One region of the Sodalis sp. RH19 genome, then DNA from elsewhere that is predicted to be linked to it. Evidence: predicted binding sites of a transcription regulator. Region 1 holds the regulator's gene; each other region holds the start of a gene.

Region 1 (7,879 bases):
CGGCCCGCTCGATTTCGGCAAACGTGGCGTCGGTATTGCCATAGCCGATGTTATAGCGCAGGGTATCGTTAAACAGCACGGTATCCTGCGGCACGATGCCGATGGCGCGGTGCAGGCTCGCCTGGGTAACGTCGCGGATATCCTGCCCGTCCACGGTGATGGCGCCGGCATCGACATCATAAAAACGAAACAGCAGGCGCGACAGCGTGGATTTGCCCGCGCCCGACGCGCCGACCACCGCCACGGTTTTCCCCGCCGGAATGGTAAATGTGATATTGCCCAGGATGGGGCGGCGCGCGTCATATCCGAAACCGACGGCGTTGAACGCCACTTCCCCGCGGGTAACGCGCAGCGGCGCGGCGCCAGGGCGATCTTCAATTTCTCTTTCCAGCGTGAGCAGATCAAACATATTATCCATATCGATCAGCGCCTGGCGTATTTCCGCATAAATAAAACCAAAAAAATTCAGCGGCTGATACAACTGCAGCAGATAAGCGTTAACCAGTACAAAGTCGCCCAGGGTCATGGTGCCCTGGGTAATGCCGCGCGCCGCCATGGCCATCATCGTGACCAAACCGACGGAAATCACCGCCGTCTGGCCAATGCTCAGCACCGTAAAGCTGAATTGGTTTTTAATGGCGGCGCGCTCATACAGCCGACGCGAGCTGTCAAAGCGCTGGCACTCGAACGCCTCATTGCCGAAATATTTCACGGTCTCGTAATTAAGCAGGCTGTCGAGGGATTTATTACTGGCGTCGGCATTGGCCTGGTTTAATTCGCGGCGAAAGCGGGTACGCCATCCCACCGCCGTAATGGTAAACAGGATATACGCGCCGACGGTGGCCATAATCGCCACCGCGAACCAGATGTTCAGCAGCCGCCACATAATGGCCGCCACCAGGCTGATTTCAAATAAGATGGGCACGATGGAGAACAGTACGCGCGACAGCACCGTCGAGACCGCCTGGGTTCCCCGCTCGATGGACAGGGACAACCCGCCGGTGCGCCGTTCCAGATGAAAACGCAGGCTTAGGGCATGCAGCTGGCGGAAAACGCGCAGGCCCAGCAGCCGGGTGGCGTTTTGGCTGACATAGATAAACATCACGTTGCGCAGTTCATCAAATAACGATGCGCAGACCCGCGCCAGACCGTAGGCGAGGATAAGCCCGATGGGCACGGCCAGCAGCCGCGCCTGGTCGCCGCCCAGCCGGTCGACGATGGCTTTATAGGCCAGCGGCACCAGCGACGTGCCGACCTTGGCCACGATCATAAACAGCAGCGCCGCCACCAGATAGTAGCGCAGCTTAGGGTTATTTTTGGGCCACAGGTAAGGCAGCAGTATTTTCAGCGGCTTATAACGGTGCATGCGTTGTTTTTTTATCCCTGACGATATGACAATATGGCCGGTAGCCTGCGGGCGGGCGTCGGGTGAATATCACACAGGTCCTGATCTCCTGTCCAGGCAAAGGACGCTATCCTGTGTGGCTGGCGGGGCACGGGCCGCTATCTAAAATGCATCCTGTTGTTATTCAATAAAAATCTATTTACCAGTAGGATATACCGGCGATGTTGCTGCTTATCGATAACTATGACTCCTTTACCTACAACCTGTACCAATATTTTTGCGAGCTGGGCGCGCAGGTAGAGGTATGGCGCCACGACCGGTTGCAACTGGCCGATATCGAGCGCATGGCCCCGCGGCAACTGGTGATTTCCCCGGGTCCCGGCACCCCCGACGAGGCCGGCATTTCATTGGCGGCCATTCGTCATTTTGCCGGCAGGATACCTATACTCGGCGTCTGTCTGGGTCATCAGGCCATTGCGCAGGCTTTCGGCGCCCGCATCGTGCGCGCAAACCAGGTGATGCACGGCAAAACCTCCGCCATTACCCATGACGGCCGCGGCGTCTTCGCCGGGCTGGCCCTGCCGCTGACGGTCACCCGCTACCATTCCCTGGTGATCGACCGCGCCGGCTTGCCCGATTGCCTGGAGGCGACCGCCTGGAGTCTGCGCGACGGCGCGCGGGATGAAATCATGGGCATCCGTCATCGAACCCTGCCGCTTGAAGGTGTACAGTTTCATCCTGAAAGCGTGCTCAGCGAGCAGGGGCATCAACTCCTGGCGAACTTTCTTGCGTGTTAGCCGATCGGCATGTTGATATAGCATTAACGGACAAGGCCACGGGCAGCGGCTTTTTTTCGCTCTGATAGTGATAAAACGATTGCACTGGAGTGATTTTTTATTCATATTTTATGACTATAATATCACTTCTTGATTTGTTGCGGACCGGGTAATTACATATGAATACAGATAATAGCGCAGTAACGCGGGAAACTTTCGACCAGGTTATTCTGCCGGTTTATGCACCGGCGCAGTTTATTCCGGTCCGGGGCAAGGGCAGCCGGGTATGGGACCAGGACGGAAAGGAATATATTGATTTCTCCGGCGGCATTGCCGTCACTGCGCTGGGACATTGCCACCCGGCGCTGGTCGCGGCGCTGAAAGCCCAGGGCGAAACCCTATGGCACACCAGCAACGTCTTTACCAACGAACCGGCGCTGCGCCTGGCGCGCAAGCTGATTAACGCCACCTTTGCCGACCGGGTGTTTTTTGCCAACTCGGGCGGCGAGGCCAATGAAGCGGCGTTTAAGCTGGCGCGTCACTACGCCATTACCCGCCACAGCCCCTATAAAACCAAAATCATCGCTTTTCATAACGCGTTCCACGGCCGCACGCTGTTTACCGTTACCGTGGGCGGGCAACCAAAATATTCCGACGGCTTCGGGCCAAAACCGGCGGATATCGTCCATGTGCCTTTTAACGATCTGGCGGCCGTCAAGGCGGTGATGGATGATCATACCTGCGCCGTGGTGGTGGAGCCGATTCAGGGTGAAGGGGGCATTATGCCCGCCACGCCGGAATTCCTGCAGGGCCTGCGCGATCTGTGCGACCAGAATCAGGCGCTGCTGGTGATGGACGAAGTGCAGTGCGGCATGGGGCGCACCGGCAAGCTGTTTACCTATATGCACTATGGCGTAACGCCGGATATTCTGACCACCGCCAAGGCGCTGGGCGGCGGTTTCCCCATCAGCGCCATGCTGACTACGGAAGAGATCGCCTCGGTGATGAAAGTGGGCACCCACGGCACCACCTATGGCGGCAATCCCCTGGCCTGCGCGGTATCCGAGGCGGCGCTGGATGTGATTAACCAGCCGGAAGTCCTGGCGGGCATTAACGAAAGGCACGATCGTTTCGTCAGCGCGCTCCAGGCGATTGACGACAAATATCAGGTATTTTCGGATGTGCGCGGCATGGGCCTGCTGCTGGGCGCCGAACTGCGGCCGCAGTTCCATGGCCGGGCGCGCGAGTTCCTGCACGCCAGCGCCGCGCAGGGCCTGATGATCCTCAACGCCGGTCCGGACGTCATCCGTTTCGCGCCGTCGCTGGTGGTGGAGTTCGCCGATATCGAACAGGGCATGGCCCGGTTTGAACAGGCGGTGGCGCAGGTTATCGCCGCCAAACCCTAAGGCGCGCGGCGGGAGACTAATGGCTTAACCGGCGCGCCAGCCAGTTGCCGTGCTGCGGCCGCTGGCGCCAGGCTACCGATGAAATCGTATGCATCACGCCCAGATGGAACAGAATACGCCGCAGATGGCGTTCCATCAGGGTGCCGGGCAGCTCCGGCGTTTCGCCGGCGGCATCCATCACCGGGCTGTCTGAGCTTGGGCCGTCATATTCCAGCCGTTGCTGGCAGCGCTGCAGCGCCACCTCGCAAGAGGCCAGGTACTTTTGCGCCAGCGTCGGCGTCAGCATGTAGTGATCCCGCGCCAGGATGGTCATGGCATTGATGTGCTCGACGATGAACTGGCTATGGGTCACCCATAAACGCATATCGGTCAGATAGCGCGAATTAAACGCCGGCTCCCGCATCGCCTGGCTAAGCGACGTAAACAGCGCGTTGTGCGCCTGGTTGACCTTCATGCGCGCGTAGGCCAGCGCCGCCGGCTCGGGGGCGGGTTGCAGCAGCAGTCGCAGCGCGTCCTGGTCCCGCTCCAGCGCCAGATGGGCGTTTTTGCGCAGCATACCGCTTTGCCACTGCGGCCATAACCACAGCATGCCGCCGAACGCCAGCATACAGCCGATCAGCGTATCCACCAGCCTGGGCACCAGGAAATGCGCGCCGTTCAGCGACAGTAGCTGCAACGTATACACCGCGGTCACCGTCATGCCGATCATCGCCAGGCCGTAATTTTTGCGCAACACCAGGTAAGACGCCAGCGTCAGGAACAACATGCACAGCAATACCGTGCCGTCGCTCAGCCTGAATTGCAGCGTGCCGGCGGCAATCACCAACCCCGCCAACGTGCCCAGGGCCCGATGCTGGATCCGCACCCGGGTGGCGTTATAGCCGTTCTGGCTGACAAACATCACCGTCATTAAAATCCAGTAGGGTTTGGGGAGATCCAATACCAGCCCCAGGCTGCTGCCGATGGCCAGCATAATCCCAAGCCTTGCCGCGCTGCGCAGCGCCATGGATTTAAAGGAACAGTAGCTGACCAGCGCATGCCAAAACGACAGCCGCTGCTGGTTGTCGGCCATCAGGTCGCGGCGGTAAAGCGGGCGCTGGGTACGCAGCAGCCGGGCGATACGGCTGAAATGGTAATAACAAAACTGTCCGACCGGATTATCCGGATGCCGGTCGGCAATTTTTTCCAGGGCCGACAGCGCGGTGGCCATGTTAAAACGCCCCGGCTGCCGGTGATAGAGAATATCATCCGCCAGTACCCGCAACCGCGCGGCAATCAACCGGGCGTTATAGCGGATAACCGCCTCGGCGTGGCTTTGCGCCACCAGTTTTTGTACTTCGTCCGGCTGGTGCAGGCTGACGGCGATATGCTCCTGCAAATCCAGCGCCACCTGGAAAGAACGCAGCAGGCGTTTGTACTGCAGCTGATCATTGGCCGACAGCATATAAAGCTGCTGGTATACCTGGGCAATCAGATCAATCACCGCCTGCTGGCGGGCAAACAGCGGCGGCAGGGCGGTTTCCGGATCGGTATGCTGTGTCAGCAGGGTATATTTCGCCTCGATATAATCCGCCAGCTCCCGATACAGCAGGCTAAGAGATTCCCGCATCGGCTGCTCCTTCCACAACCGGAACCACAGGGCGTTGAACAGTCCGTACCAGGCGGTGCCGGCAATATACAGCAGCGGCGGCACGACGGGCGGCACATTGCCGGCCAGGCCCAGGGTAAAGATGGCGGCGATAAGCGCGGCGGGCAATAAACGGCCGTGCAGCGGGCTGATTTCACCGGTAACGCCGAACAGCAGCGCCAGGCCGAGCATCACCAAGGGCAACGGCACCGGCACGGCCAACAGCACCTGGATCAGCACGCTGCTCAGCGCGAACAGCGCACCGCCGACGGCCAGGCGCTTGAAAAACCGTTTATGCAGGGTATCGAGGCCGGCGATATTGCAGCAGGCAGGGACCAACGAAAACAGCAGGCCGTTTTGCAAGCTGCCGAATAACAGGCCGGCGGCCACCGGCAGGCATAGCACGATGGTTTGCCGCAGGGCATAGTTTACTTCAGGGTGGTAGATTAACCGGCGCCACATACTGTCAGCAAAAAAAGCGTGGTACGAAGCACCACGCCTGTATAACGGGGCTATCAGCGCGTGCCGTAAACAACAATGGTTTTACCGTGCGCGGATATAAGATTTTGATCTTCGAGCATTTTAAGAATACGTCCTACCGTCTCGCGGGAACAGCCGACAATCTGGCCGATTTCCTGACGGGTGATTTTTATCTGCATGCCGTCGGGGTGGGTCATGGCGTCGGGTTGTTTCGCCAGGTTCAACAGGGTTTGCGCTATGCGTCCGGTAACGTCCAGGAATGCCAGGTTGCCGACTTTTTCCGACGTTACCTGTAAACGACTGGCCATTTGCGCCGACAGGCGCATCAGGATATCCGGATTCACCTGAATCAGCTGCCGGAATTTTTTATACGAAATCTCGGCGACTTCACAGGCGGTTTTCGCCCGTACCCAGGCACTGCGTTCCTGACCTTCCTCGAATAGGCCGAGCTCACCGATGAAATCTCCCTGGTTAAGATAGGAGAGAATCATCTCTTTGCCTTCTTCATCCTTAATCAGCACCGCCACGGCGCCCTTAACGATGTAGTAAAGCGTTTCAGCCTTTTCACCCTGATGTATAAGTGTACTCTTCGATGGATACTTATGAATATGGCAATGAGACAGGAACCATTCGAGAGTCGGGTCTGTTTGCGGTTTGCCGAGAACCATTCGCTGTTATCCTCTTTTGTCATCGCTATCCCAGGTTCGGGACATCGTATTCCCTGTTACGGCGCTTGTATTATTCACTCTGACTCCGCGTTTAAACGGAGCGACGTAAGGGAACTTATTAGGGTCTGGTAATGTGATGTTCCGATCGATCTCTTGCCCTTTCATTATCATGAGGCCGATCCAGCCTTGTTTTTAGCATAGGTTTGAAGCAGTGTCTTCTGTTGTCTTGCTTCAGCATGAAGTATGTTCAGTAACATTGCCAGTTTTCCAACAAAAATGTAGTCTGCTGGAAAGCTTTTCATCAGGAGTATCATAATGCAGGCACGGGTCAAATGGGTAGAAGGGTTGTCTTTCATGGGCGAATCCGCCTCGGGCCACCAGGTTTTGATGGATGGGAACGCGGGCGAAAAAGCGCCCAGCCCAATGGAAATGGTATTGATGTCGGTCGGCGGCTGCAGCGCCATTGATGTGGTATCGATTTTACACAAAGCGCGGCAGGACGTCCGGGACTGCGAGGTCAAACTCACATCCGAGCGCCGCGACGAGGCGCCGCGCCTGTTTACCCATATCAACCTGCATTTTATCGTCACCGGCGCCGGGCTGACCGACAAGGCGGTGGAGCGGGCGGTGACGCTATCGGCGGAAAAATACTGCTCGGTCTCACTGATGCTCGGCGCGTCGGTCAATATGACCCACAGCTTTGAAGTGCGCGACGAACGCCACGCCCCCGCCGCCTAACCGGCCCGCCAACACCGCACTCAAACCCGGCGTGTTCAAGGGAGAGCGCGCCAATGGGGTCGAATCGGGCATGGTTTCTCTGCCCGACCGAGCGCCCCATGGCACGGTATGCCCGCCAACACCGCGCTCAAACCCGGCGTGTTCAAGGGAGAGCGCGCCAATGGGGTCGAATCGGGCATGGTTTCTCTGCCCGACCGAGCGCCCCATGGCACGGTATGCCCGCCAACACCGCGCTCAAACCCGGCGTGTTCAAGGGAGAGCATGCCGATGGGGTCGAATCGGGCGTGGTGTTCCCGCCCGACCGAGTGCCCCACGGTATGCTAGGCCCGCCAACACCGCAGCGAATCCTGGCGTGTTCAAGGGAAAGCATGCCGATGGGGTCGAATCGGGCGTGGTGTTCCCGCCCGACCGAGCGCCCCACGGTATGCTAGGCCCGCCAACACCGCAGCGAATCCTGGCGTGTTCAAGGGAGAGCATGCCGATGGGGTCGAATCGGGCGTGGTGTTCCCGCCCGACCGAGCGCCCCACGGTATGCTAGGCCCGCCAACACCGCAGCGAATCCTGGCGTGTTCAAGGGAAAGCATGCCGATGGGGCCGAATCGGGCGTGGTGTTCCCGCCCGAGGCCTCGAGTTTACTTAATTTCCTTTCCTTCCAGCAACTGCTGTACCAGCGGCCCCATTATCAGCTCCATCGCCAGCCCCATCTTGCCCCCGGGCACCACCAGCGTATTAATATTGGAAATAAAGGAGCCTTGCAGCATCGCCAGCAGGTAAGGCAGGTCGATATGCGCCAGGCTACGGAAATGAATAACGACAAAACTTTCGTCAAGTGAGGGAAT
Region 2 (7,879 bases), 1.7 Mb from region 1:
ATGGCGTTAAATGGGGGGCAGGAAAGCTTCAGTACTGGCTATCCCGAGTCATCAAAACCCGTAGCACTATGCCAGCAAAAGAATTCGCCCAAAGTTTTACCGCTATGATTGTCCTGTTTTGTGCCAGTGGACTAGGCATAGTCGGCGCATTGACCGAAGGATTCGAAGGTAATTATCAGCTGCTGCTGGTTAAATCGATTATGGACTTTTTTACCGCGATGATTTTTTCGATGTCACTTGGGATTACCTTAGTGATGGTGGCCATACCCCAGTTGTTAATCCAGAGCGCTTTATTTGGACTAGCGGTGTGGATTATGCCATATATGGATAAGGCGGCTTTCGCCGATTTCTCGGCCTGCGGTGGTATAATTATGATTGCCGTGGGACTTCGCATCGCACAGATTAAAATTTTTTCCGTGGTGAATTTTTTACCAGCGCTATTGTTTGTTGTGCCACTTTCTTTTGTATGGAGGGCACTGATGACAGCTTGAAAAAAAATTCTCTGTCGTGCCATTTTTTTTTTGCCACTATAAAAAATTGCCGCGGCATCATAGTAGGCGACCGTCTAGCGCCGTATTGCCCCTTACTCAGCAGGGATGTCGAGGTGCCACGGCAGGAGATCTTTGATCTTGTTGATGGGATGTTCCGCGATAACTGCCAGCACATGACGCAGATACGCTTCCGGTTCCACCCCGTTTAGCTTGTGCAACGCCCGTTCACCGCCGCGGTCCGAACCGAAGAACAGGCAATTTTTGCGGCCCGGGCTCACTACCCGCAGCGCGTTTGCGGCGATATTGTTATCGATCTCCGCCCAGCCATCGCCGGCGTAGTAACACAACACCTGCCAGTGATTCATCAGATAGTTGGACGCCTTCGCCGTATCGGCCTGGCGCGACAGCGTGGTAAAGGCCCTATCAGTAACGATCGGGATCGTGCTTCGCACCCCTGCCTTCGTTACCCGGCCGGACGCCCCCGGATACAAATATCACCCGCACAGCGCATTGGGATACCGCCAGGCAAGGACAACGATGTCTTCAGCGGTATACCGGTATCAGGTATTGGCAATTCGATTGATGCAGCGTTGCTATCTCCTCTTTGCCTTGCGGATAAAAGCACTCTATATCCGGCCCCTGACGGCGCGTTAATTTCAGCTTTGGCAAATAAGTGTCATACAGCATCAAAATAAAATTCTGCAGGCCGCCCGTATCTCCGTTATAGGTAAATAGCGCGTATTCACCGCCCGCCAGTATTACCGGTTGACCTATGGGGGCATACTTTGGCTGAAGCGCAGTGGTGTAACGGAATATGACTTCCTGCCCCATTTCAGGGCTTTTATTCGGCAGTACATGATTTAGACCAAACAAGACGGACGGTAAGATCCGCGCTTGCGCCAAATAGTGAAACCAAAAATCCGTATGCAAATCGGCGCGAAAAAAAGTGCTATCCCGCCCAAGCGACCCGGTATAGCTGCTGGTGACGCCGTATAACTGCACATCCCGTAAGGTGACATAGGTGAGCGGCGGTATAGTCGCGGCGCCTGGTCGTATCGGAGGACAAATGCCAAACGACGGCCACTCCGTCGTATCGCGGTAAAAGGCGGGCGTTTGGCCAAACTGTTTTTTAAACGCCCGGGTGAAGCTCTGCCGGGAGTCAAAATGATATCTGATGGCAATATCAATAATGGGTAAATCGGTGACGCATAACGCCACCGCTGCCCGGGACAATCTGCGCGCCCGGGTATATGAACCCAGCGTCGTACCGGTTATTCTGGAAAACATACGTTGTAAATGCCATTTTGAATAACCTGATTTACTCGCAATCCGATCCATTATTAATGGCTGATCCAAGTTATTTTCCAACCAGCCCAGCAGGGCAAAAATGATGTGGGAGGGATCCATCGGCATTCCTCATAACACTCATGGGCATAAAAAAACACAAACCGGGTGCCGGACCGATAGCCCCAACCCCCAGGTGGCGCATAAACGATTTAAAAAGATGAGTGTTTATAATGGCTATAACCACCCTGCCAATAATTCTGCTCCAATGACCGGGCAAGGTCCTTTTCCGACATGACCGACGCCACGCCTTCTTCCTGGGCGGTTTTGGCCACCTTAACGGCGATCGCGCGCGATATTTGCTGAATATCATTCACCGGCGGCAGTAGCGGCCCCGCGCCGGTCATCGCCAATGGCGAAGTGGCCGCCAATGCCTGGCTGGCCGCCATCAGCATGCCATCGGTGACGCGGCTGGCGCCCGATGCAAGAATGCCCAGCCCCAGGCCAGGGAAAATATACGCATTATTGCATTGGGGAATATCATAGCGTCGATCCTGGTAAATCACCGGCGCAAACGGGCTGCCCGTCGCTATCATTGCCGCGCCTTCGGTCCAGGCGAGCACGTCCTGCGGCCGGGCCTCCGCGCGCGATGTCGGATTGGACAGCGGCATAATAATCGGCCGCGGGCAGTGGCGCAGCATTTCGTGCACGATTTCCTCAGTAAACAGCCCTGTCTGGCCGGAGACGCCGATAAGCACGCTCGGCTTGGCGTGACGCACCACGTCCAGCAGCGAGACGCTGGGTGTAGTCAGGCCCCAGCCGGCGAGCGAGGAGCGGGCGGTCACCAGCCGGCGCTGGAAATCAAGCAGGTTGGGCATATCGTCGGTCAACAGACCAAATCTATCGACCATAAAGACCTGGGCACGGGCTTCTTTTTCTCCGGCCCCTTCCGCCATCATTTGCGCGATGATATTTTCAGCAATGCCGCAGCCGGCGGAACCCGCCCCGAGGAATACGACCCGGTGATCGCGTAACCGGCCGCCCGCGGCATGGCTGGCGGCGATCAGGGTTCCCAGCGTTACCGCGGCGGTACCCTGGATATCATCGTTAAAACAGCACAGCGTATGGCGATAACGTTCAAGCAGCGGCATGGCGTTCTTTTGGGCGAAATCCTCGAACTGCAACAAGACGCGGGGCCAGCGGGTATTGACCGCCACGATAAAGGCGTCGATGAAGGCCATATATTCGTCATCGTTTATGCGCGGGTGCCGCCAGCCCATATACAGCGGGTCGTCCAGGCACTGCATATTGTTGGTTCCGACGTCCAGCATGATCGGTAACGTTTGTGCCGGATTAATGCCGCCGCAGGCGGTATATAAAGAGAGCTTGCCGATAGGAATGCCCATGCCGCCAATGCCCTGATCGCCCAACCCGAGAATGCGCTCCCCGTCGGTAACCACAATGATTCTGATATCATGTTTAGAGAAATTCTGCAGCATGTCGTCAATACGATCCCGGTCCGGATAGGCAATAAACAACCCTCTGGCGCGGCGATAGATCGCCGAAAATCGCTCGCAGGCCTCGCCAACCGTTGGGGTGTAAATAATCGGCAGCATTTCGTCAAGATGATAACGCAACAAATTATAAAACAATGTCTCGTTGGTATCCTGGATATTACGCAAATAGATATGTTTCGAAATATCCCGTTTAAATTGGCAGTATTGAGAATAAGCGCGCTCCGTTTGCTCGCCGATGGTTTCGACCTGATTCGGTAACAGTCCGCAGAGATTGAGGGCGCGACGCTCTTGTTCGGTGAAAGCCGATCCCTTATTCAGCAAGGGATTATCCAGCAGCAATGACCCGGTATAATGTGTGTACAACGTTTTGCACGATGCCATTTCACAACCCTCGCAGATAACATCAATAAATACGCTTGTATTTATATTTTTCCACTCACAGCCGGCGAGCAGCTTGGCATAAAGCAGTTGTCCGCACCCGGCTAAAAAACCCATCAGTGGTGACTGTTATAGCATGTCAGGTTGCAACTCTCAGTTAAATTTAATTATTAATATGCATTTTTAACTATTTAAAGTTTTTTAATTAAACAAAGATTAATTAAATTACCAAAAAGATTGTGTGATGAGTAGCGCACACAAATTATACGTCTGAGTATAAAATAAAACATCATAATTTTATAATATGTATTTAACGTCAGCTATTTAATCAATAAAACCCATTAACCTCTTATCAGCGCACCGCCAAAACAGCAAGGTGATTATAATGGAAAAAATCGACAAACCAATTGAGAATTATGAAAAAACAGCAACGTCGCCCTCATCGACATTCTTCAGGCAATGCAACGGCGCTGATATCAGTTCGGTGCCGTTGATTCTTTTCATTACCATCGCCAGCATCGTGTTTATTTCCGCCTATTCCAGCTACCTGCCTAAAAATATGATTGGTGGTTTGGCCGTCATTATGACCCTGGGATTTTTGCTGTCGCATATTGGCCGACGGATTCCCGTGCTGCGCGATATTGGCGGCCCAGCCATTCTTTGTCTAATGGTACCGTCGGTAATGGTTTTTTTTGGCGTTTTTAAAATTAATACCCTGGAGACGGTACACCTGTTAATGAAGGAGGCCAACCTGCTGTATTTTGTTATCGCCAGCCTGGTGGTCGGCAGTATCCTCGGCATGAACCGTATTGTCCTGGTGCAAGGCATGATCCGTATGTTTATACCCTTGCTGGCGGGAACCGCAACGGCGGCGATAAGCGGATTGGTGGTGGGTAAATTATTCGGGTATAGCGTTTACCATACTTTTTTCTTTATTATCGTCCCCATCCTGGGCGGCGGGATTGGCGAAGGTATTTTACCCCTTTCCCTGGCTTATTCCGCCATCCTGGGCGCCTCGCCGGATGTTTACGTGGCGCAGTTGGCTCCCGCCGCCGTCGTGGGCAATATTTTCGCTATCGTCTGCGCCGGCGTGCTGGCCCGTTTGGGCACCCGCCGCACTCACTGGAGTGGCGATGGCACATTAATCAGGTCGGCGGCGGAAAATGCCTTGTTTGCCCGAAAAGAAGAAGAACGTCCGGTGGATTTTGCGCTGATGGGCGGCGGTTTATTGATGATTTGCACCTTTTTCATCGTTGGGGGATTAGTCGAAAAATGGGTTCATATTCCCGGACCGGTATTGATGATTCTGATTGCCGTACTGTGTAAATACGCGCGGGTGATCCCGGCAAAGATGGAGGAAGGAGCCCATAGTTTTTATAAATTTGTATCCACCACACTGGTATGGCCGCTTATGATTGGACTGGGCATGCTGTATGTCCCGCTGGAAAGCGTCGTCGCGGTGTTCTCCCTCGGCTATGTGATCGTCTGTGCCTCGGTGGTCATTTCCATGGGCGTCGTGAGTTTTCTGATTGCGCCTTATCTCAATATGTACCCGATCGAGGCCGCCATCGTCACATGCTGCCACAGCGGACTGGGCGGGACCGGCGACGTTGCCATTCTATCAGCGTCAAACCGCATGTCATTGATGCCGTTCGCCCAGATATCCACCCGGATCGGCGGAGCATCGACGGTCATCGGCGCCACATTACTCCTTGGATGGCTGATCTAGCATCAGCTACCGGGCCTATGCCAACGCCGTTCTCCGCGGGCTTAAAAATAACCTTGCCCACGTCTGATGCCAACATTTCCAAGGCAGGACTCGTTGTTTCTATTTACAAAACTTTAACGTATTTGACACGACTTAAATTGCTTTTTTATTTCAATCTGTTTTATTTGTTGACCAAGGGTAACGCAACCCACGAGGACGATGCCTTATGCGCTGGCGCAACTCAGCCGACAGTTTCGGCCATATCAGCATTGCTATCCACTGGCTGGTGGCGTTGGCCGTTTACGGTATGTTTGCGCTAGGCCTGTGGATGGTGACGCTTGGCTATTATGCGACCTGGTATCATCGCGCGCCCGAACTGCACAAAAGCATCGGCTGTCTCCTGTTCGCCATGATGATCTTACGCCTGATCTGGCGTTTTATTTCCCCGCCGCCCAAACCCCTCAGCCATTACTCGCCGCTGACCCGCGCCGGCGCGGTGCTGGCGCATTGGACTTTATATATCCTGCTCTTCGCCCTGCTTACCAGCGGGTATTTGATTTCCACCGCGGACGGGCAGCCGATAAATGTATTCGGCTGGTTTTCCGTTCCGGCCACCCTGAGCGGCCTGGCGGGGCAAGCCGATTTAGCGGGCGACATCCATTTGTACCTGGCGTGGTGCGTGGTGATCCTGTCGGTATTGCACGGCCTGGCCGCGTTAAAACATCATTTTATCGATGGCGACATCACGCTTAAGCGGATGCTTGGGTATCACCTTCATCAACCTGCGCAATATAAGGAAAAACACCATGCTGAAAAAGACTAGCCTGGGCCTGGCGACGGTCGCGTTATTTTTCGCCTCGGGCATAGCCGTTGCGGCGGAGTATAAAATTGATAAACAGGGCCAGCATGCTTTTATTCAATTCAAGATCAAACATCTTGGCTACAGCTGGCTCTACGGCGGTTTTAGGGATTTTGACGGCGGCTTCACATTCGACGCTGATAATCCCGCCGCCAGCAAGGTGAACGTGGTGATTAACACCGCAAGCGTCGATACCAATCATGCGGAACGCGATAAACATCTCAGGAGCGCGGAGTTCCTCAACGTAGCACAATATCCCCAGGCCACCTTCGCCTCCACGCAGGTGAAAAAAGACGGCGATGAATGGGATATCACCGGCAACCTGACGTTAAACGGCGTGACCAAACCCATTACCCTGGAAGCCAAATTGGTCGGCCAGGGCAACGATCCCTGGGGCGGCTATCGCGCGGGTTTCGAAGCTGAAGGAACCCTGGCGCTAAAAGATTTTAATATCACCACGGATCTGGGTCCGGCCTCGCAGCAGGTGGACGTGCTTATTTCAGTTGAAGGGATCAGGCAGTGACCTGCCGGCCATCCCCGTTTTTTCACCGCCGCCAGGGTTCTCTGCTGTCCGGCGGCGCAATATCCGTCAGAACGACGTGGTTAAGCCGGCATAATAGGCTCGTCCTGGTTCGTTATATGTTAATGCGCCTTCGTTTTCACGATAAATGCGTTTATCCAGCAGATTGCTGATACCGACATTGACCCGGACATTTTTTGTCACATCGTAATTCAGGCCGACGCCCAGCACGGAATAAGCCCCCAGTTCTTTGCTGGACAGCGAGCCGACTTCGTTGCGTATGTCCGCGTATTCACGCGGTTTCTGCCGGCCGTACATGGTCCAGGCCGCATTGGCGGACAATTTATCGTTAACCTGCCAGTCCAGCAGGGTATTGATGGTGTATTTGGGAATCACCGATAGCGGATTGCCGGTTTCCTTATTCTCGGAGGTGATCATATAAGTGGCATTGGTACGCCAGTTCAGCGTATCGGGCAGCACCGGTATCGCCAGATTAGCCTCCAGCCCTTCCACCAGCGCCTTGCCGCCATTTTCCCAGCGCAGGATATTGCCGCCGTCCGACGCGGTGCCGATAACATCGGTGCCGGCCACGATTTTATTACGGTAATCGTTACGGAAATAAGTGATGCCGGCGTCATAGCCGTTGGCAGTAAATTCCAGGCCGATCTCTTTGTTGATACTGATTTCCGGGTTTAAGTCATCGTTGCCGAGCAGGTAGCAGGCGCCGGTGGCGACCCCCGCCGGGCAGCCGTTGCCATTGGTGCGCAATAAATACCCTTCGCTTGATTGATACAGATTAGGCGCCTTAAACACCCGGGCGATGCCCGCCTTGAGCTTGAAAAAATCGCCGAGCTCCTGGGACATATTCAGGCTGGGGCTCCAATTGGCGCCGAACTTGCTGTGATAATCGAAACGCAGTCCGGGGATAAGGTCGGTGCCTGGTAGGGCTTCGATATTATCTTCAAAATAGAGCGCGCTTAATTCCGCGCTATTTTTACTGCTGCGCAGCGCGGGATTGCCCGATACACCGCCGATGTTCGCATTGGTCTGGCTGGTGGCATGCATCGATGCCGGGTCGTTCAGCTCTTCGCGGTTCCATTCGGCGCCAAGGGTAGCGGTTTG
Region 3 (7,879 bases), 2.7 Mb from region 1:
GCGCAGCGGCTTGGCGGAATACCAGGCCGACGACGGATGGTCGCCGTACCTGGAGCTGACGGCGGTTTACGCGTTGAACGAAAACTGGAATGCCTCGCTGATGGCGCGCTATACCCGGTTGAGCGATGAAGTGAAAGATAGTCCGATGGTGAATGCCAGCGCGACGACGCTTATCGGGGTAGGGATGACCTACCGCTTTTAAATGGTGCGCACCATGCTTCATTGGGGTGCATTTATGCGCGGGCGCACCAATCAGGTGCGCCCGCGGTGTTTTATACAACAGGAGGAACTATGGCCAGTAAACAGGTGATTTTTCCCGATGGGCATACCCTGCCCGCGATAGGTCAGGGCACCTGGTATATGGGCGAACGGTCCAGCGATATCCAGGCTGAGGCGCGCGCGTTGCAGTATGGACTCGACCTGGGGCTGAGCCTGATTGATACCGCCGAAATGTACGCCGACGGCGGCGCGGAGCGCGTGGTGGGCCGGGCTATACAGGGCCGGCGCGAAGAGGTGTTCCTGGTGTCGAAGGTCTATCCGCAGAATGCCGGTGGCGCCAAGGCGCAGGCGGCATGCGAAAACAGCCTGCGCCGTCTGCAAACCGATTATCTTGATCTGTATTTATTGCACTGGCGCGGCGGCATTCCGTTGTCCGATACCATCGCCGCCATGGAGACGCTGCGCCAGGCGGGAAAGATCAAACGTTGGGGCGTGTCGAACCTGGACGTGGCGGATATGGAGGAACTGTGGTCGCTGCCGGGCGGCGATGCCTGTATGACGGATCAGGTGTTGTACCATCTGGCCTCGCGCGGTATTGAGTACGATCTGCTGCCGTGGTGCCAGGAACGGGGAATGCCGGTGATGGCATACTGTCCGCTGGCGCAGGCCGGCAAGCTGCGTAACGGGTTGATGGACAATCAGGCGGTACAGCGTATCGCCGGCGAACTGGCGCTTACGCCGGCCCAGGTGTTACTGGCATGGGTGATACGGCGTCCGGGGGTGATTGCTATTCCCAAGGCGGGAAGCCGGGCGCATGTGAAGGAGAATGCCAGGGCGCTGGAGGTGGTATTGAGCGCGGCGCACCTTGATGAATTGGATCGCGCGTTTCCCGCGCCCCAGCGCAAAACCCATCTGGATATCGTCTGATCTTAGCGACGACCCGAGAGGACCGGCCCGGCCCCACCGGCACGCTTTCCCGGTAACAGGTTTGCTGCAGTTTAGCGTGGGCGGCCCTGGCCGCCATGGGGCCGTAAGCCGCGGTCAGGCTTTACGTAGGCTGATAACCGTCGCCAGGCGCGCGGGGGCGGCCGGCGTGGCTACCAGCGGTTTATTGACGCGTGCGGTTTCCACGCAAACATAGGTTTTATAGCCCTCGTCCGTGATATCGCTGATTTTTTTCGCCAATTCCGCGCCGGGATTCCAGGCTACCACGTCGCTGTAGTGGTGATGATGGATTTCGATGACGCGTTTATTGCCCCGGTCGTTAATCAGGCTGATGTCCTGCGGGTGGGTATATACCCGATCCACTTCGCCGCTGAACGTGACGTCGCCCTGCTGTTGCGCGGTAACGCCGCCGTTCACCTTGTCGATATAGCTGTTGCCCAGTCCGCTTACGCTGACGTCGTTAATATCCTTGATATTAAAATAGCTGTGCAGGGCGGCGGTGTTCTGGAAATCGCCTTTGGCTTCCAGTTCGATGCTGCAGGTGCGGCCCAGGACAAATGTCGCGGTCAGGGTAAAGGGTTTCGGCCAGTATTGCTCGGTAACGGCGCTGTCGTGCAGGCTGAGGGACAGGGTGACCTGCTGATCGTTTTCCTGATGGACGTCGAGATGCCAGGGCAGGATACGCGCAAAACCATGGTTGGGACTGGCTACCTTGCCGAACCAGGGCCAGCAGACGGGCACGCCGCCGCGAATGGCCACGCCATCCTTGAATTCGCTGCTGTCGCTTAACCACAGCACCGGTTCTTCGCCTGCGGGCTGCCAGGCCACCAGATGGGCGCCCTGCAGGGTAACCGCCGCCTTGACGCGCGGATGATCGATGACGATAACCGGCAGTTCATCCATCTGACGCAAGCTGATGGAGGATGAGAGCTGCTCTTTGACGGGTAACGCAAAAACAGAGTTATGCATACATGAGCCTTGTGAAGTTAAGCATTGGAATCAAATAAAAAGGGCGACATTGCTGTCGCCCCATAAGCCGTTCTTTATCGACAATGATTACTTGGCGATATGGGAAATCAGATCCAGTACTTTATTGGAATAACCTGTTTCGTTATCGTACCAGGCTACCAATTTTACAAAATTCTTGTTCAGCGCGATGCCGGCTTTGGCGTCAAATACCGACGTCAGTTTTTCGCCGTTGAAATCGGTGGAAACCACGTCTTCATCGGTGTAGCCCATTACGCCTTTCAGTTCGCCTTCGGACGCTGCTTTCATCGCTGCGCAGATTTCTTCATACGTTGCGCTTTTTTCAATGCGCGCGGTTAAATCGACAACGGAAACGTTCGGGGTCGGAACACGGAAGGACATGCCGGTCAGTTTACCGTTCAGCTCGGGGATAACTTTACCCACGGCCTTGGCGGCGCCGGTTGAGGACGGAATGATGTTCTGGGACGCGCCGCGGCCGCCGCGCCAGTCTTTATGGGACGGGCCGTCGACGGTTTTCTGCGTTGCGGTGGTGGCGTGTACGGTGGTCATCAGCGCTTCAACGATACCGAATTTATCGTTAAGTACTTTGGCCAGCGGCGCCAGGCAGTTGGTGGTACAGGAAGCGTTGGACACGATATCCTGGCCATCATAGGATTTATGGTTCACGCCCATGACGAACATCGGGGTATTGTCCTTGGAAGGGCCCGTCAGGACCACTTTCTTAGCGCCGGCGGTGATGTGCTTGCGGGCGGTTTCGTCGGTCAGGAAGATGCCGGTGGCTTCTGCAACCACGTCAACGCCAACGTCACCCCATTTCAGGTTAGCCGGATCTCTCTCAGCGGTAACACGGATGGTTTTGCCGTTTACAACCAGATGGCCGTCTTTCACTTCCACGGTACCGTCGAAACGACCGTGAGTTGAATCATACTTCAGCATGTAAGCCATATAGTCGGCGTCTAACAGGTCATTGATGGCGACGATTTCGACATCGTCACGTTCCTGCGCAGCACGGAAAACAATACGGCCGATACGGCCAAAACCGTTGATACCTACTTTGATAGTCATATATTCCACCAGCTAATTATTAGTGAATAAAAGGTTACTTGTAAACTTACAAAAACCTCGCGCAGCGTCAAGCGGAATCGTGTCAATTATTGCTGCAAATCAAACGTAATCACACCATTTGAACGTAAATTGTCCGTTCCGCCGCCCGCACAGCTACGAATAAGATGGGGGCCGTAGCCCGCCATTTAAACTGCACCTGGCAGCTAAATGTGACATGCATCACACTTACCGCTCACGTCGTTTCTCGCCCTCTAGTTTAAGCTAAAAATCATCCCGGTGTTGTTAATTATTTGTTATAATAAGCCGGTTCAAAACCCTTATCATTCATTCACCGCCTGAGAATCGCACGTATGGCTAAAAATGATCCCGATCGCATCGTCCCCGACCATCTGACCGATATGCAGCGCCACGTCACGCAGGAGCGGGGCACCGAGCCGCCTTATAGCGGTAAGTTGCTGGAAAATAAGCGCACCGGCCAGTACCACTGCCTGTGCTGCAACGCGCCGCTGTTTTTTTCTGCAACCAAATATGACTCCGGCTGCGGCTGGCCGAGTTTTTACGAGCCGGTTAACGAGTCCGCCATCCGTTATCTGGACGACAACTCCCATGGTATGCATCGCGTGGAGATCCGCTGCGGCAATTGCGATGCCCATCTTGGGCACGTATTCCCGGACGGGCCGCAGCCCGGCGGCGCCCGTTTTTGCGTTAACTCCGCTTCGCTGCGTTTTAAGGACCAGGAAAATGGCGAAGAAATCGACGGCTGATTCGCACGTAACACACCCGCGCGTATCGCTGCCGGCGGAGGCAAGCTTTATCGATTCAGCTAATTATTCTTATGATAAGGAATAAATCGTGGACGTTGATGCGCTACTGGCTAACCTGACGCCTGACATCTACCAGCGCCTGAAAACGGCGGTGGAACTGGGCAAATGGCCCGACGGCGTTCCCCTGACCGCCGAACAAAAGGATAACTGCCTGCAAATGGTGATGCTGTGGCAGGCCCGTCATAATCATCAGCCGGAGCATATGAGCATCGGCACCGACGGGCAAATCGTGATGAAAAGCAAGCGCGAGCTGCTTGAGGAACTGACCGGGCGACCGGTGGCGCGTATCAAGCCCGAATAGCGCGGCCACCCCGGCAGGCGCGGCCGCGTCACCATGCCGGGAAACGCCTATCCTTCGCCGGCGCCGCTTCGCGCTCAGACGCCGCGCATCATCTCATCCAGGGTCACCAGCCTGGCGCCGTGGCGGCGCATTTCCTCCAGCGCCCTTTGGCTGTCGCCGGCGTCCAGGTTGACGCCGCGGCATCCTTCGGTGAGCACGTCGGTGCGATAGCCCAGCGACAGCGCGTCAAGCACGGTGAACTTTACGCAATAGTCGGTCGCCAGCCCCATCACCGTCAGATGGGTGATATCCAGCGCGCGCAGCCAGTCATCCAGCTCGGTCTGCTGGCGATGGCCGTTATCAAAAAATGCGCTGTAGCTGTCTATCTCGGGCTGGCGGCCCTTGAGGATCTTCTTATCAATCCATTGCTGATGCAACTGCGGGTGCAACTGCGCCCCGGGGGTATCCTGTACGCAGTGCACCGGCCACCATACCTGGCTGAGACCGTCCAGCATGCCGGTATCGCCCACCCGGGCGCCGGCGTTGACCGCAAAACTGCCGTGCTGGCGTGGATGCCAGTCCAGCGAGGCCGCCACCGGGAAACCCGACCGGCGGCAAAAGGCCATCGCCTGGTTGGCGACGCTTATCACCGCGTCTCCCTCGGCGACCGCCAGCGCGCCGCCCGGGCAAAAATCATTTTGTAAATCGATCAACAGTAAGGCGCTGTTCATAGATCTCTCCCGTTCACTCTTTAACGGTTAACTCCCCGCGCAGGTTTTGCTGCATCAGACGGCAAATATCGGCGGCCGGCAGCGACTGGCTCAATAAAAAGTGCAGTTTGGTCAGGGTGGCCTCGACGGTCATATCAAATCCGCTGATAACGCCGGCCCGCGCCAGGGCGTTGCCGGTAGCGTAGCCGCCCATATCGACCCGGCCGGAAAAACATTGGGTCAGGTTGACCACGATGCTTCCACGCGCCACCGCCTGGCGCAATTCATCCAGCAGCGCCGGGTGCTGCGGGGCGTTGCCCACGCCGTAGGAGCGCAGGATCAGCGCTTTCACCGGCTGGCGTAAAAAATTGCCCACCACATCGGCGGAAATGCCGGGATAAAGCGTGACCACCCCGACCGGCTGCGGCGTGATCGGATGACTGATAAGCACGCCGTCGCCCCCGGGCGGCAGCGGGGAGGCCATGCGGCGTATATGGATGCCCGCTTCCAGCAGCGGCGGCAAATTGGGTGAGGCAAACGCGTCGAAACCGTCGGCGTGGGCTTTGGTGGCGCGGTTGCCGCGAAACATCTTATTGTTAAAAAACAGGCTGACTTCATTCACGGGATAGTTGGCCGCCAGGTACAGCGCGTTGAGCAGATTGGTCTGGCCGTCGGATCGCAGTTCCTCCAGCGGGATCTGCGATCCGGTGACGATCACCGGCTTATTCAGGTTTTCCAGCATAAACGACAGCGCGGAGGCGGTGAACGCCATGGTGTCCGTGCCGTGTAAAATAACAAACCCATCATAGCGATGATAATTTTCCGCGACATCCTGGGCGATATGTTGCCAATCGTCGGGCGTCATATCGGAGGAGTCGATCAGCGGCGTGTATTCATGCACGGTGAAATCGGGCATTTCCGGGCGATAGAATTCCGGCATCAGGGCCAGCTGACGCTGCAGATGCCCCGAGACCGGGATATAACCGTTTTCGGAACGTTGCATACCAATGGTGCCGCCGGTATACGCAACATAAATGGATTTTTTTGACATGAAGGGACAGGCGTTGACGGGATAATACGCTAATTATACGTCCTGCAGGCAATAACACCAGCCCCGGACGGGGCTGGTATCGGTTGGGGCGGCCAGGTTATTGGACGTCACCGCAGGTAAGGCAATAGGCGTAACGGTTCTGGGGGTCGTTCAATTTCGGAAACGCGTTGGCCTGGGTGGAAAACAGGGCGGAAATCTGCGCGGCCGGCACCGGCAGGAACGCCTGGATCATGACGGGCAGATGCGCATAAACCGCGGCGCTGGTTTGCGACATGACCATATCAAGCAGGCTCGGCTCATCCAGATACCAGTTCAGGTAGTATTGCTGTAATTTCGCCAGTTCGGCCGCTTTCGCCACCGCGTCGTCAAAATCCCCCAACTGATCGACCAGGCCGTTGGTCTTGGCATCGCTGCCGACCCAGACATGACCCTGGGCAATCTTATCGACCTCCTCGGGAGATTTGTTCCGCGCCTTGCCCACAAGCGTAATAAAGTTCTTGTAGCCGTTCTCGATGTTGAGCTGCATCATCTGCGAAAATTCCGGCGGCAGCGCCTTGGTCATCGACAGATCGGCCAATGGCGAGGTGGCGACGCCATCGGTATGGACGCCTATGCTGCCCAGGGAATCCTCGAAGGTGTTGATAACGCCGAAAATACCGATCGAGCCGGTGAGGGTGCTGGGACTGGCGATGATGTAGTTGGCCGGGGTTGAAATCCAGTAACCGCCGGATGCGGCCATGCCGCCCATGGAAACCACCACCGGTTTACCCGCGGTGCGCGCCGCCTCGAGCTCGGAACGGATCATCTCGGAGGCGCTGACGCTGCCGCCGGGACTGTTAACCCGCAAGACGATGGCCTTGACATCGGGATCCAGCCTGGCGTCGCGGATCTGGCCGGCGGTCGTGTCGCCGCCGACCGACCCCGGGGTTTCCGGGCCGTCGATAATGGCGCCGTTGGCGAAAATAACCGCAATCTGGCCGCCTTTTTGCGGTTGCCGCGGCGTCTGGTAATCATAAATACTGACGGCGTTAAACGCGTTTTTTTGCTTGTTCCAGCCAAAGGCCTTGGTCATTTCCGCTTCGATGGCCACACGGGAGGCCACGGTATCGACCCACTTATTCGCCAGCGCGAACTGCGCCGTATCGCCGTCGACGGACCGCAGGCCGGCCACCATCGCCTGGGCGCCGGGGAACAGCTGATCAGACGTGATCTGGCGGTTTGCGGCCACGGTATCTACATAGTGCTGCCATAACTGGCCGAGCCAGCGGCTGTCGGCGTCACGGGCGGCGGGGGACATATCATCGCGCAGGAACGGCTCCACGGCGGATTTATAGGTGCCGACCCGGAAAATATGGGTATTGACCTTCAATTTATCCAGCAGTGATTTGTAATACAGATTATTGGTGGCCAGACCATGAAGATCCACCGCGCCCTGGGGCGTAAGGTAGATTTTATTGGCGAAGCTGGCCAGGTAGTACTGCGCCTGGTTGTAGCTGTCGCCGGCGGCATAGATCGGCTTGCCAGAGTCGCGGAATTCGCGCAGCGCCTTACCGATATACTGCAGCGAGGCCTGGTCCGCGCCGGCGAAATCCTTCAGCGAAAGCACCAGGCCGGTAATGTTGCCATCGGATTTTGCCTGGCGCAGCATATCCACCACGTCAAACAATGAGTTTTCCTGCAAACGGTTACTGGATGCGCCCAGTAATTCACGGCCGATTTGCCGTAATTTATTATTGACCGACGGCTTTTCGACCACCACCCCGGTAAGATCCACCAGTAAGGCGCCTTTGCCCGGCTC
Region 4 (7,879 bases), 2.7 Mb from region 1:
CGCGGTCTGCGGGTCGGCCAGGCGACGCCAGCTATAGACAAAATCCTGCGCCGTCACCGGATCGCCGTTGGACCATTTGGCGTCTTTGCGCAGATGGAAGATCCAGACTTTCGAGTCCTTGGTCTCCCAGCTTTCGGCGGCGCCCGGCTGCGTATGGCCGTACAGGTCGTTAATGGTCAGCCCTTCCAGCACATCGCGGTTGATATTGGATTCCGGCACCCCTTCTATCTTATGGGGATCGAGGGACTGTATTTCGGCGCCGTTGCCGCGCACCAATTCCTGTTTGTCGCTAAGCTGCACGCCGGCGGGAACGTCCGCGGCGAAAGAGGATCCTACCGACACGACGCCCAGTGCGGCAATGATGCCCGCCGCCAGCAGTGTCTTTTTCGTGATGTTGGTCATTATCAGTGCACTCCAGTTTTTTATTATTGCGTGGCCCCGGCTTTGCGGCACGCAGGTTCCCGTTAAACGGGTATGACAACTCCCACGCCAATTATGGTGAACGAAACCACAAGGCAAAGAAGCGGTATTCCTTATTGGTGAAGGCTATAAAGGAAACAAGCCGGCGCGGCGCCGGCAAAAACAGCAATCGGGTGGGACACAGGCCTGGCAAGAAGTTATTTACAGTTATCATGGCATCAAAAAATATCAGCCTTACATGGAAAAATAATTATTATTTAATCATTTGTTACATAAAAACACATAAGGTCAATTTATGGCCTGTAAAGAGAATAAACGCCTAATGATGCGTGAATAAACACTAATAACATCTGAGTAGCATTGTGACAAGACCCTTTGCCGCTTAGGCTGAAAAAAAATCCGGAAAATTCCGATAAAACCCGCTATCGTTTTGAAATAAAGCACGATTAATTTCCCATTATGCCGACAAAATCCCATTGCGCAGTTAATATACGCTGATGCTTTATGGTGCATTTTGGCCAATTCCGTGCATGTTTTGTCCTATTTTGATGCTGACCGTTATGAGCATCGCTGCGCGGGGTTAGGCAGGCAATGTTAAGGTGGATTTTTCTGGCGGCCTGCCGTTTTGCTTTCTCCCCCGGCGGTAAATCGCTATTTGGGGCGAATTTTGCAGCCAGTTTGTTAATTAATTGTAATCGTATTTATCCCGACATTTCATCGGTTAACGTAATTAAGGCACCTGTGTAACTTTTGCGGCCATCCCTCCATGCTGAATGGAGTCAGCATGCATAATTTGTGATATGTATCACATATAACTGCGGTAATACTCTTTAAGATCCCTTTAACGCAAAGCCGGGTAAGCATAAAAAAGCGGCAATTTAACTGAATTTTTTGTTAAAGTAGGTGATTGAAGAAACTCATTAAGTAAAAAGCTCATTGTGCCAATGCATATCCCTGATTGGGCAGATAGACTAACTGATATAATATTAGTCATATATATCTTTGTGGGCGAGGCGGGCAGGCTTTTTACTTAAAGAGTTTAACAATCTAACCCAAAATTTTAACATTTATTAGGAGAGCATTATGGCTGTTACTAATGTCGCTGAACTTAATACGCTGGTAGAACGCGTCAAAAAAGCCCAGCGCGAATATGCCAATTTTACCCAGGAGCAGGTGGATAAAATTTTCCGCGCCGCCGCCCTGGCCGCCGCCGATGCGCGCATCCCCCTCGCCAAGATGGCCGTAGCCGAATCCGGTATGGGCATCGTCGAAGATAAAGTGATTAAAAACCATTTTGCCTCCGAATATATTTACAACGCCTATAAAGATGAAAAAACCTGCGGCATCCTGGCCCAGGACGATACGTTCGGCACTATCACCATCGCCGAACCCATCGGTATCATCTGCGGTATCGTGCCCACCACCAACCCGACATCGACGGCTATCTTCAAGGCGTTAATCTGTCTGAAGACCCGCAACGGCATCATTTTCTCGCCGCATCCGCGCGCCAAGAACGCCACCAACCGCGCGGCGGAAATCGTGCTTAAGGCCGCCGTCGCCGCCGGTGCGCCGAAAGACATCATCGGCTGGATAGACGAGCCGACCGTGGAATTATCCAACCAGCTTATGCATCATCCGCTGGTCAACCTGATCCTCGCCACCGGTGGTCCGGGCATGGTCAAGGCCGCCTACAGCTCCGGCAAGCCTGCCATCGGCGTCGGCGCCGGCAACACCCCGGTCGTGGTGGATGAAACCGCGGACATCAAACGCGTGGTAGCGTCCATCCTGATGTCGAAGACCTTCGATAACGGCGTCATCTGCGCCTCCGAACAGTCGGTTATCGTGGTCGACGAAATCTATGACGCCGTACGCGAACGTTTCGCCAGCCATGGCGGCTATATGCTGCGCGGCGAGGAACTGAAGGCCGTTCAGGGCATCATCCTGAAAAACGGCGCGCTTAACGCGGCCATTGTCGGCCAGGCGGCATCGAAGATTGCCGATATGGCCGGTATCAAAGTGCCGGGCAACACCAAGGTGCTGATCGGTGAAGTGACCGTCGTGGACGACTCAGAACCCTTCGCCCATGAAAAACTGTCGCCGATGCTGGCCATGTACCGCGCCAAGAATTTCGAAGACGCCGTGATCAAAGCGGAAAAATTGGTGGAGATGGGCGGCATCGGCCATACCTCTTGTCTGTACACCGACCAGGATAACCAGCCTGAACGCGTGAATTTTTTCGGCGACAAGATGAAGACCGCGCGTATCCTGATCAACACCCCGGCCTCTCAAGGGGGTATCGGCGACCTCTATAACTTCAAGCTGGCGCCGTCCCTGACGCTGGGTTGTGGTTCCTGGGGCGGGAACTCGATCTCCGAGAACGTCGGGGTCAAGCATCTCATCAACAAGAAAACCGTGGCCAAGCGAGCTGAAAATATGATGTGGCATAAGCTTCCTAAATCCATCTATTTCCGTCGTGGTTCATTGCCGATCGCCCTGGACGAAGTGGCCAGCGACGGCGCAAAACGCGCCTTTATCGTCACCGACCGCTATCTGTTCAACAACGGCTATGCCGACCAGATTACCTCGGTGCTGAAAAACCACGGCATTGAAACCGAAGTGTTCTTCGAGGTTGAGGCCGATCCGACCCTGAGCATCGTGCGCAAGGGCGCCGAGCAGATGATGTCGTTTAAACCCGATGTCATCATTGCCCTCGGCGGCGGCTCGCCGATGGATGCCGCCAAGATCATGTGGGTGATGTACGAACATCCGGGTACCCCGTTCGAAGAGCTGGCGCTGCGCTTTATGGATATCCGTAAACGTATCTACAAGTTCCCGAAAATGGGCGTAAAAGCCAGGATGATTGCGGTTACCACCACCTCGGGCACCGGTTCGGAAGTTACGCCGTTCGCCGTGGTCACCGATGACGCCACCGGCCAGAAATACCCGCTGGCGGATTATGCCCTGGTGCCGGATATGGCGATTGTCGACGCCAACCTGGTGATGAACATGCCTAAATCCCTGTGCGCCTTCGGCGGCCTGGATGCGGTAACCCATGCGCTGGAAGCCTATGTGTCCATTATGGCCACCGAGTTTTCCGACGGCCAGGCGCTGCAGGCCATTAAGCTGCTTAAAGAATACCTGCCGGCCAGCTATCATGAAGGCGCCAAGAACCCGGTGGCCCGTGAACGCGTGCATAACGCCGCCACCATCGCCGGTATCGCGTTTGCCAACGCCTTCCTCGGCGTATGTCACTCCATGGCCCATAAACTGGGGTCGGAATTCCACATTCCCCATGGCCTGGCCAATGCTATGCTGATCTCCAACGTGATCCGCTACAACGCCAACGACAACCCGACCAAGCAGGCCGCGTTCAGTCAGTACGACCGTCCGCAGGCACGCCGTCGCTACGCCGAAGTGGCGGACCATCTGGGCCTGAGCAAACCGGGCGACCGTACCGCGCAGAAGATCGAGAATCTGCTCGCCTGGCTTGACGAAATCAAGGCAGACCTGGGCATCCCGACCTCTATTCGCGAAGCCGGCGTGCTGGAAGCAGACTTCCTGGCAAAAGTCGACAAACTGTCGGAAGATGCGTTCGATGACCAATGTACCGGCGCCAACCCGCGTTATCCGCTGATTGCCGAACTCAAGCAAATCCTGATGGATACCTACTACGGCCGTAAATTCGTCGAACCCTTTGAAAACGCCGTCGCGGCGGCCAATGCGCCCGCCCCTGTCGGTAATATCAAAGCGACGATAAATGACGTCGTGAAATCCGAGAAGAAAGGCAAGAAAGTCACCAGCTGATACTGCTGATGCCTGTCAGTCCCCCGTTCCGGCGGGGGAAACGCCAAAAAGCCCCGTAAGGGGCTTTTTTGTGTCCGCAGCGCTATCACTGCGCCCCCGCCTGGGGATGCGCGCTACGGCCCGCCTGGGCCGTTTAACGCGCTATCGCAACGCCAGCGCCGTACGGGGTATTCATAACTCCGGGTGCCCTTGCCTGCCTTTAGCCGTCCCCGGCGCGTCCCACCGCCCAGTCCTCAATACCGTCCCCGGCTTTCGCCGGCAACGCCGCCACTCGTAGACAAAGACCGCTGAAGGCCCCTAAAGGCCCCGACACGGGATTCCCGGGCCTGGGCGCGGCCGACGCCCAGGCCCGGTCATTGGCAGCCGCTGCGCGCCGCCTGGGCGGTTTAAGCGCGCGGGCTGCCTGCCTGGCGGATTCGCCGCCGGTCGGGACCGGCGCGAACCTAAGCCGACGGCGTCAGGCGCGTGTAACCTGGCACGGACACATCCTGTTCCAGCGCCTGTTTGTAATGTTTGCGGCAAACGGAGACATAACGCTCATCCCCGCCGATAACCACTTGTTGCCCATCATGCACGGGCTTGCCCTCGTCATTTAGCCGCAATACCCGGTTCGCCTTGCGACCGCAATAACAGATAGTTTTCAGTTCAATCAATTTATCCGCCCAGGCAAGAAGATATTGACTGCCGGGAAACAATTCCGCGCGAAAATCCGTTCTTAAGCCGTAGCAGAGCACCGGAATATCGAGCTGGTCCACGACATCGGACAACCCGTTAACCTGTTCCCGGGTTAAAAACTGGCTTTCGTCGACTAACACGCAGTGCAACGGCTCAAGCTGATGCGCCTGCGTGATGACGGCCAGTAAATCGGTATCGGGGCGGTATAGCTCGGCCGGCGAGGAAAGGCCGATACGGGAACGGACCTGCCCGCGCGCGAAGCGATTATCTATTTCCGCGGTAAATACCAGCGTACGCATGCCCCGTTCCTGATAATTATAGGAAGATTGCAGCAGCGCCGTCGATTTACCCGCATTCATCGCAGAATAATAAAAATATAGTTGAGCCATCAGCCCCATACCCCGGTGAAAAATCATGACATAATTAATATGACCATAAGTGTATCATATTCTTTAACACAAAGGCCCACCCCGCCCCGCGTCGGATTCACTCCCCCCGCCCTGCGCGGCGGTTGGCCGGGCCGGGTCTAATAAGGCGCCCCCGCCGCAATGAATAAAAATAGTGTAATTTTATTGAATCATTTACAGGCTACTTTACCATTCACCCTCCGGTCATTTGCCAGGCGCGCTTACCCCGGCGCCAGGTCGGACCTTCATTAACCGGCGGAGGTTAATGGGGGGCTTATAACCCTGCTATTTCCCCCTGATATAAACATGGCTCATAATGAAACGTCTTGTGCAATATGCGCTCCATAAAGTGCAGTAGGGGAAAAACGCAACATGGCGAATCAATTTGTCGTTACTCGCCCCAAGCCTTATATTTACTGTCGTTTGGCTGCGGTGGTTTAAAAAAAAGATTATTTTTTACTTTACTTACAAACTAGCTATTGCAGAAAAGAAACTACCGCTCTATTATTACCCCGACGCCCCATTTATATTATTCGAGATTAGGACAATGAGCGAAGCACTTAAAATTCTTAACAACATCCGAACTCTGCGTGCGCAAGCGAGAGAATGTACCCTGGAGACTCTGGAAGAAATGCTGGAGAAACTTGAGGTCGTTGTCAACGAACGCCGTGAGGAAGACAGCCAAGCACAGGCTGAAATCGAAGAACGCACCCGCAAATTACAGCAATATCGTGAAATGCTGATTGCCGACGGTATCGATCCGAATGAATTGCTGCAAACCATGAGCGCTTCTAAAGCAACGGGTAAAACCAAGCGTGCGGCACGTCCGGCTAAATATCAGTACACCGATGAAAACGGTGAAATCAAAACCTGGACCGGCCAAGGCCGTACGCCTGCCGTCATCAAGAAGTCTATTGAAGATGAAGGCAAGACGCTGGACGATTTCCTGCTTTAATCCAAATTACCGCTATTATAAATACCCGTTTGAATACTCAGCGGGTGTTTTTTTTACCGGTAAGCAAACCTCAGCTCATAATGTGCATAAATTATGAGCAGCATTATTAGCATAAGAAACATTTGGCGTTCGATCCGGGTGCCAGGCAATTTGTCCTTTACTGCCGCCGCCGGTGGAGTGATTAACCGTTAGCGGGCAGCGCTCACAAAAAGGCGACCTGAAGGTCGCCTTTTTGACATTAATCGCAACATCCCCCTAAAGTCATTGGTGATAATAATCACGATACCAATTGACAAAATGTTGTATTCCTTCCGCTACCTCCGTCTGCGGTTTAAAACCAATGGCTGCGTACAACGCCGCGGTATCCGCGCTGGTTTCAAGCACATCGCCGGGCTGCATCGGCAATAAATTCATCTCGGCCTTAATGCCCAGCGCATTTTCCAGCGCCTTGATGTATTCCATCAATTGGACCGGTTGACTATTGCCGATATTATATACGCGATACGGCGCGGAACTGGTGGCGGGAGACCCGGTTTCCACCGTCCATTGGCTGTCCGCCGTGGGAATGACATCCTGCAAACGGATAATGGCTTCCGCGATATCGTCTATATAAGTGAAATCACGCCGCATCTCGCCGCGGTTATACACATCGATAGGTCTGCCGGCAAGCATGGCTTCGGTAAATTTAAACAATGCCATATCCGGCCGGCCCCAGGGGCCGTATACGGTAAAAAAACGCAGACCCGTGGTTGGCAGTTGATAAAGATGTGAATAAGTATGAGACATTAACTCATTGGCTTTTTTCGTCGCCGCGTACAATGACACCGGATGATCCACCGTATCGTCAGTGGAAAACGGCATTTTACGATTCAGGCCATATACCGAGCTGGATGAGGCATAAAGCAAATGCCCGACGCCATTGTGACGGCACCCTTCCAGTATATTCAGATGGCCGATAAGGTTGGAGTCCGCGTACGCCAGGGGGTTTTCCAGCGAATAACGCACTCCCGCCTGCGCGCCCAAATGGATCACGCGTTCGAACCCTTCCCCGGCGAATAGGGACGCCATTCCCTGGCGGTCGGCTAAATCCAGCCGATGAAAGGTAAAGGCGGTGTCGCCCTGCAATTGCAGCAGCCGCGATTGCTTAAGGCGGACGTCGTAATAGTCGTTCAGGTTATCAATGCCGATGACCTGATGGCCGTCAGCAAGCAGGCGCCTGCTGACGTGATAACCAATAAAACCCGCGGCGCCGGTGACCAAAAATTTCATGGGGCCCCTCTTACTTATAAGACGCGAGCGAAGCCCCACGACCTATGGCGTAATACGTGAAACCACGGCTGGCCAGGCGTTCCGGATCGTACAGGTTGCGTCCGTCGAAAATGACCGGCTGCTTTAACGCCGATTTCAGCATATCAAAGTCAGGCGCGCGGAAATTTTGCCATTCGGTACAGATAACCAGGGCATCAGCCCCCTGCAGCGCGGCTTCCTTGGTGCCCATTAGCTTCAGGTCGGCACGGTGGCCGTAGATGCGCTGGGTTTCGTCCATCGCTTCCGGGTCAAAAGCCTGTACCTGCGCCCCGGCCTGCCATAGCGCTTCCATTAATACCCGGCTGGAGGC

Evidence for each region. Region 1 encodes CRP, which controls carbon source genes, mostly activating them, when cyclic AMP is high. Its sites were predicted from a motif close to ATGTGANNNNNNTCACAT; they were not measured.
Region 2: a site for CRP is predicted at 3,910-3,927, ahead of ACL2XF_RS04760 (2-hydroxycarboxylate transporter family protein). Genes of this name have one in related genera too.
Region 3: a site for CRP is predicted at 3,424-3,441, ahead of msrB (peptide-methionine (R)-S-oxide reductase MsrB). Genes of this name have one in related genera too.
Region 4: a site for CRP is predicted at 1,214-1,231, ahead of adhE (bifunctional acetaldehyde-CoA/alcohol dehydrogenase). Genes of this name have one in related genera too.

The regions. Positions count from the first base shown of each region.
Region 1 covers NZ_CP178734.1:5,120,716-5,128,594, forward strand. Annotated here, with positions in the region: gene ACL2XF_RS22960 (ABCB family ABC transporter ATP-binding protein/permease) at 1-1,366, opposite strand, end outside; gene ACL2XF_RS22965 (aminodeoxychorismate synthase component II) at 1,567-2,142, shown strand; gene argD (bifunctional acetylornithine/succinyldiaminopimelate transaminase) at 2,301-3,527, shown strand; gene ACL2XF_RS22975 (YccS/YhfK family putative transporter) at 3,544-5,616, opposite strand; gene crp (cAMP-activated global transcriptional regulator CRP) at 5,670-6,302, opposite strand; gene ACL2XF_RS22985 (hypothetical protein) at 6,470-6,658, opposite strand; gene ACL2XF_RS22990 (OsmC family protein) at 6,618-7,040, shown strand; gene ACL2XF_RS22995 (phosphoribulokinase) at 7,673-7,879, opposite strand, start outside.
Region 2 covers NZ_CP178734.1:1,056,422-1,064,300, reverse strand. Annotated here, with positions in the region: gene ACL2XF_RS04780 (DUF554 domain-containing protein) at 1-491, shown strand, start outside; partial or broken gene ACL2XF_RS04775 (IS66 family transposase) at 584-901, opposite strand; gene ACL2XF_RS04770 (helix-turn-helix domain-containing protein) at 1,035-1,898, opposite strand; gene ACL2XF_RS04765 (NAD-dependent malic enzyme) at 1,988-3,673, opposite strand; gene ACL2XF_RS04760 (2-hydroxycarboxylate transporter family protein) at 4,056-5,399, shown strand; gene ACL2XF_RS04755 (cytochrome b) at 5,605-6,201, shown strand; gene ACL2XF_RS04750 (YceI family protein) at 6,188-6,760, shown strand; gene ACL2XF_RS04745 (TonB-dependent siderophore receptor) at 6,827-7,879, opposite strand, start outside.
Region 3 covers NZ_CP178734.1:2,103,508-2,111,386, reverse strand. Annotated here, with positions in the region: gene ACL2XF_RS09485 (MipA/OmpV family protein) at 1-202, shown strand, start outside; gene ACL2XF_RS09480 (aldo/keto reductase) at 292-1,146, shown strand; gene ACL2XF_RS09475 (D-hexose-6-phosphate mutarotase) at 1,261-2,133, opposite strand; gene gapA (glyceraldehyde-3-phosphate dehydrogenase) at 2,221-3,216, opposite strand; gene msrB (peptide-methionine (R)-S-oxide reductase MsrB) at 3,567-3,980, shown strand; gene ACL2XF_RS09460 (YeaC family protein) at 4,069-4,341, shown strand; gene pncA (bifunctional nicotinamidase/pyrazinamidase) at 4,416-5,051, opposite strand; gene ansA (asparaginase) at 5,065-6,081, opposite strand; gene sppA (signal peptide peptidase SppA) at 6,179-7,879, opposite strand, start outside.
Region 4 covers NZ_CP178734.1:2,085,395-2,093,273, forward strand. Annotated here, with positions in the region: gene oppA (oligopeptide ABC transporter substrate-binding protein OppA) at 1-402, opposite strand, end outside; gene adhE (bifunctional acetaldehyde-CoA/alcohol dehydrogenase) at 1,504-4,224, shown strand; gene ACL2XF_RS09365 (thymidine kinase) at 4,668-5,288, opposite strand; gene hns (histone-like nucleoid-structuring protein H-NS) at 5,854-6,261, shown strand; gene ACL2XF_RS09375 (NAD-dependent epimerase) at 6,523-7,530, opposite strand; gene ACL2XF_RS09380 (UDP-glucose dehydrogenase family protein) at 7,541-7,879, opposite strand, start outside.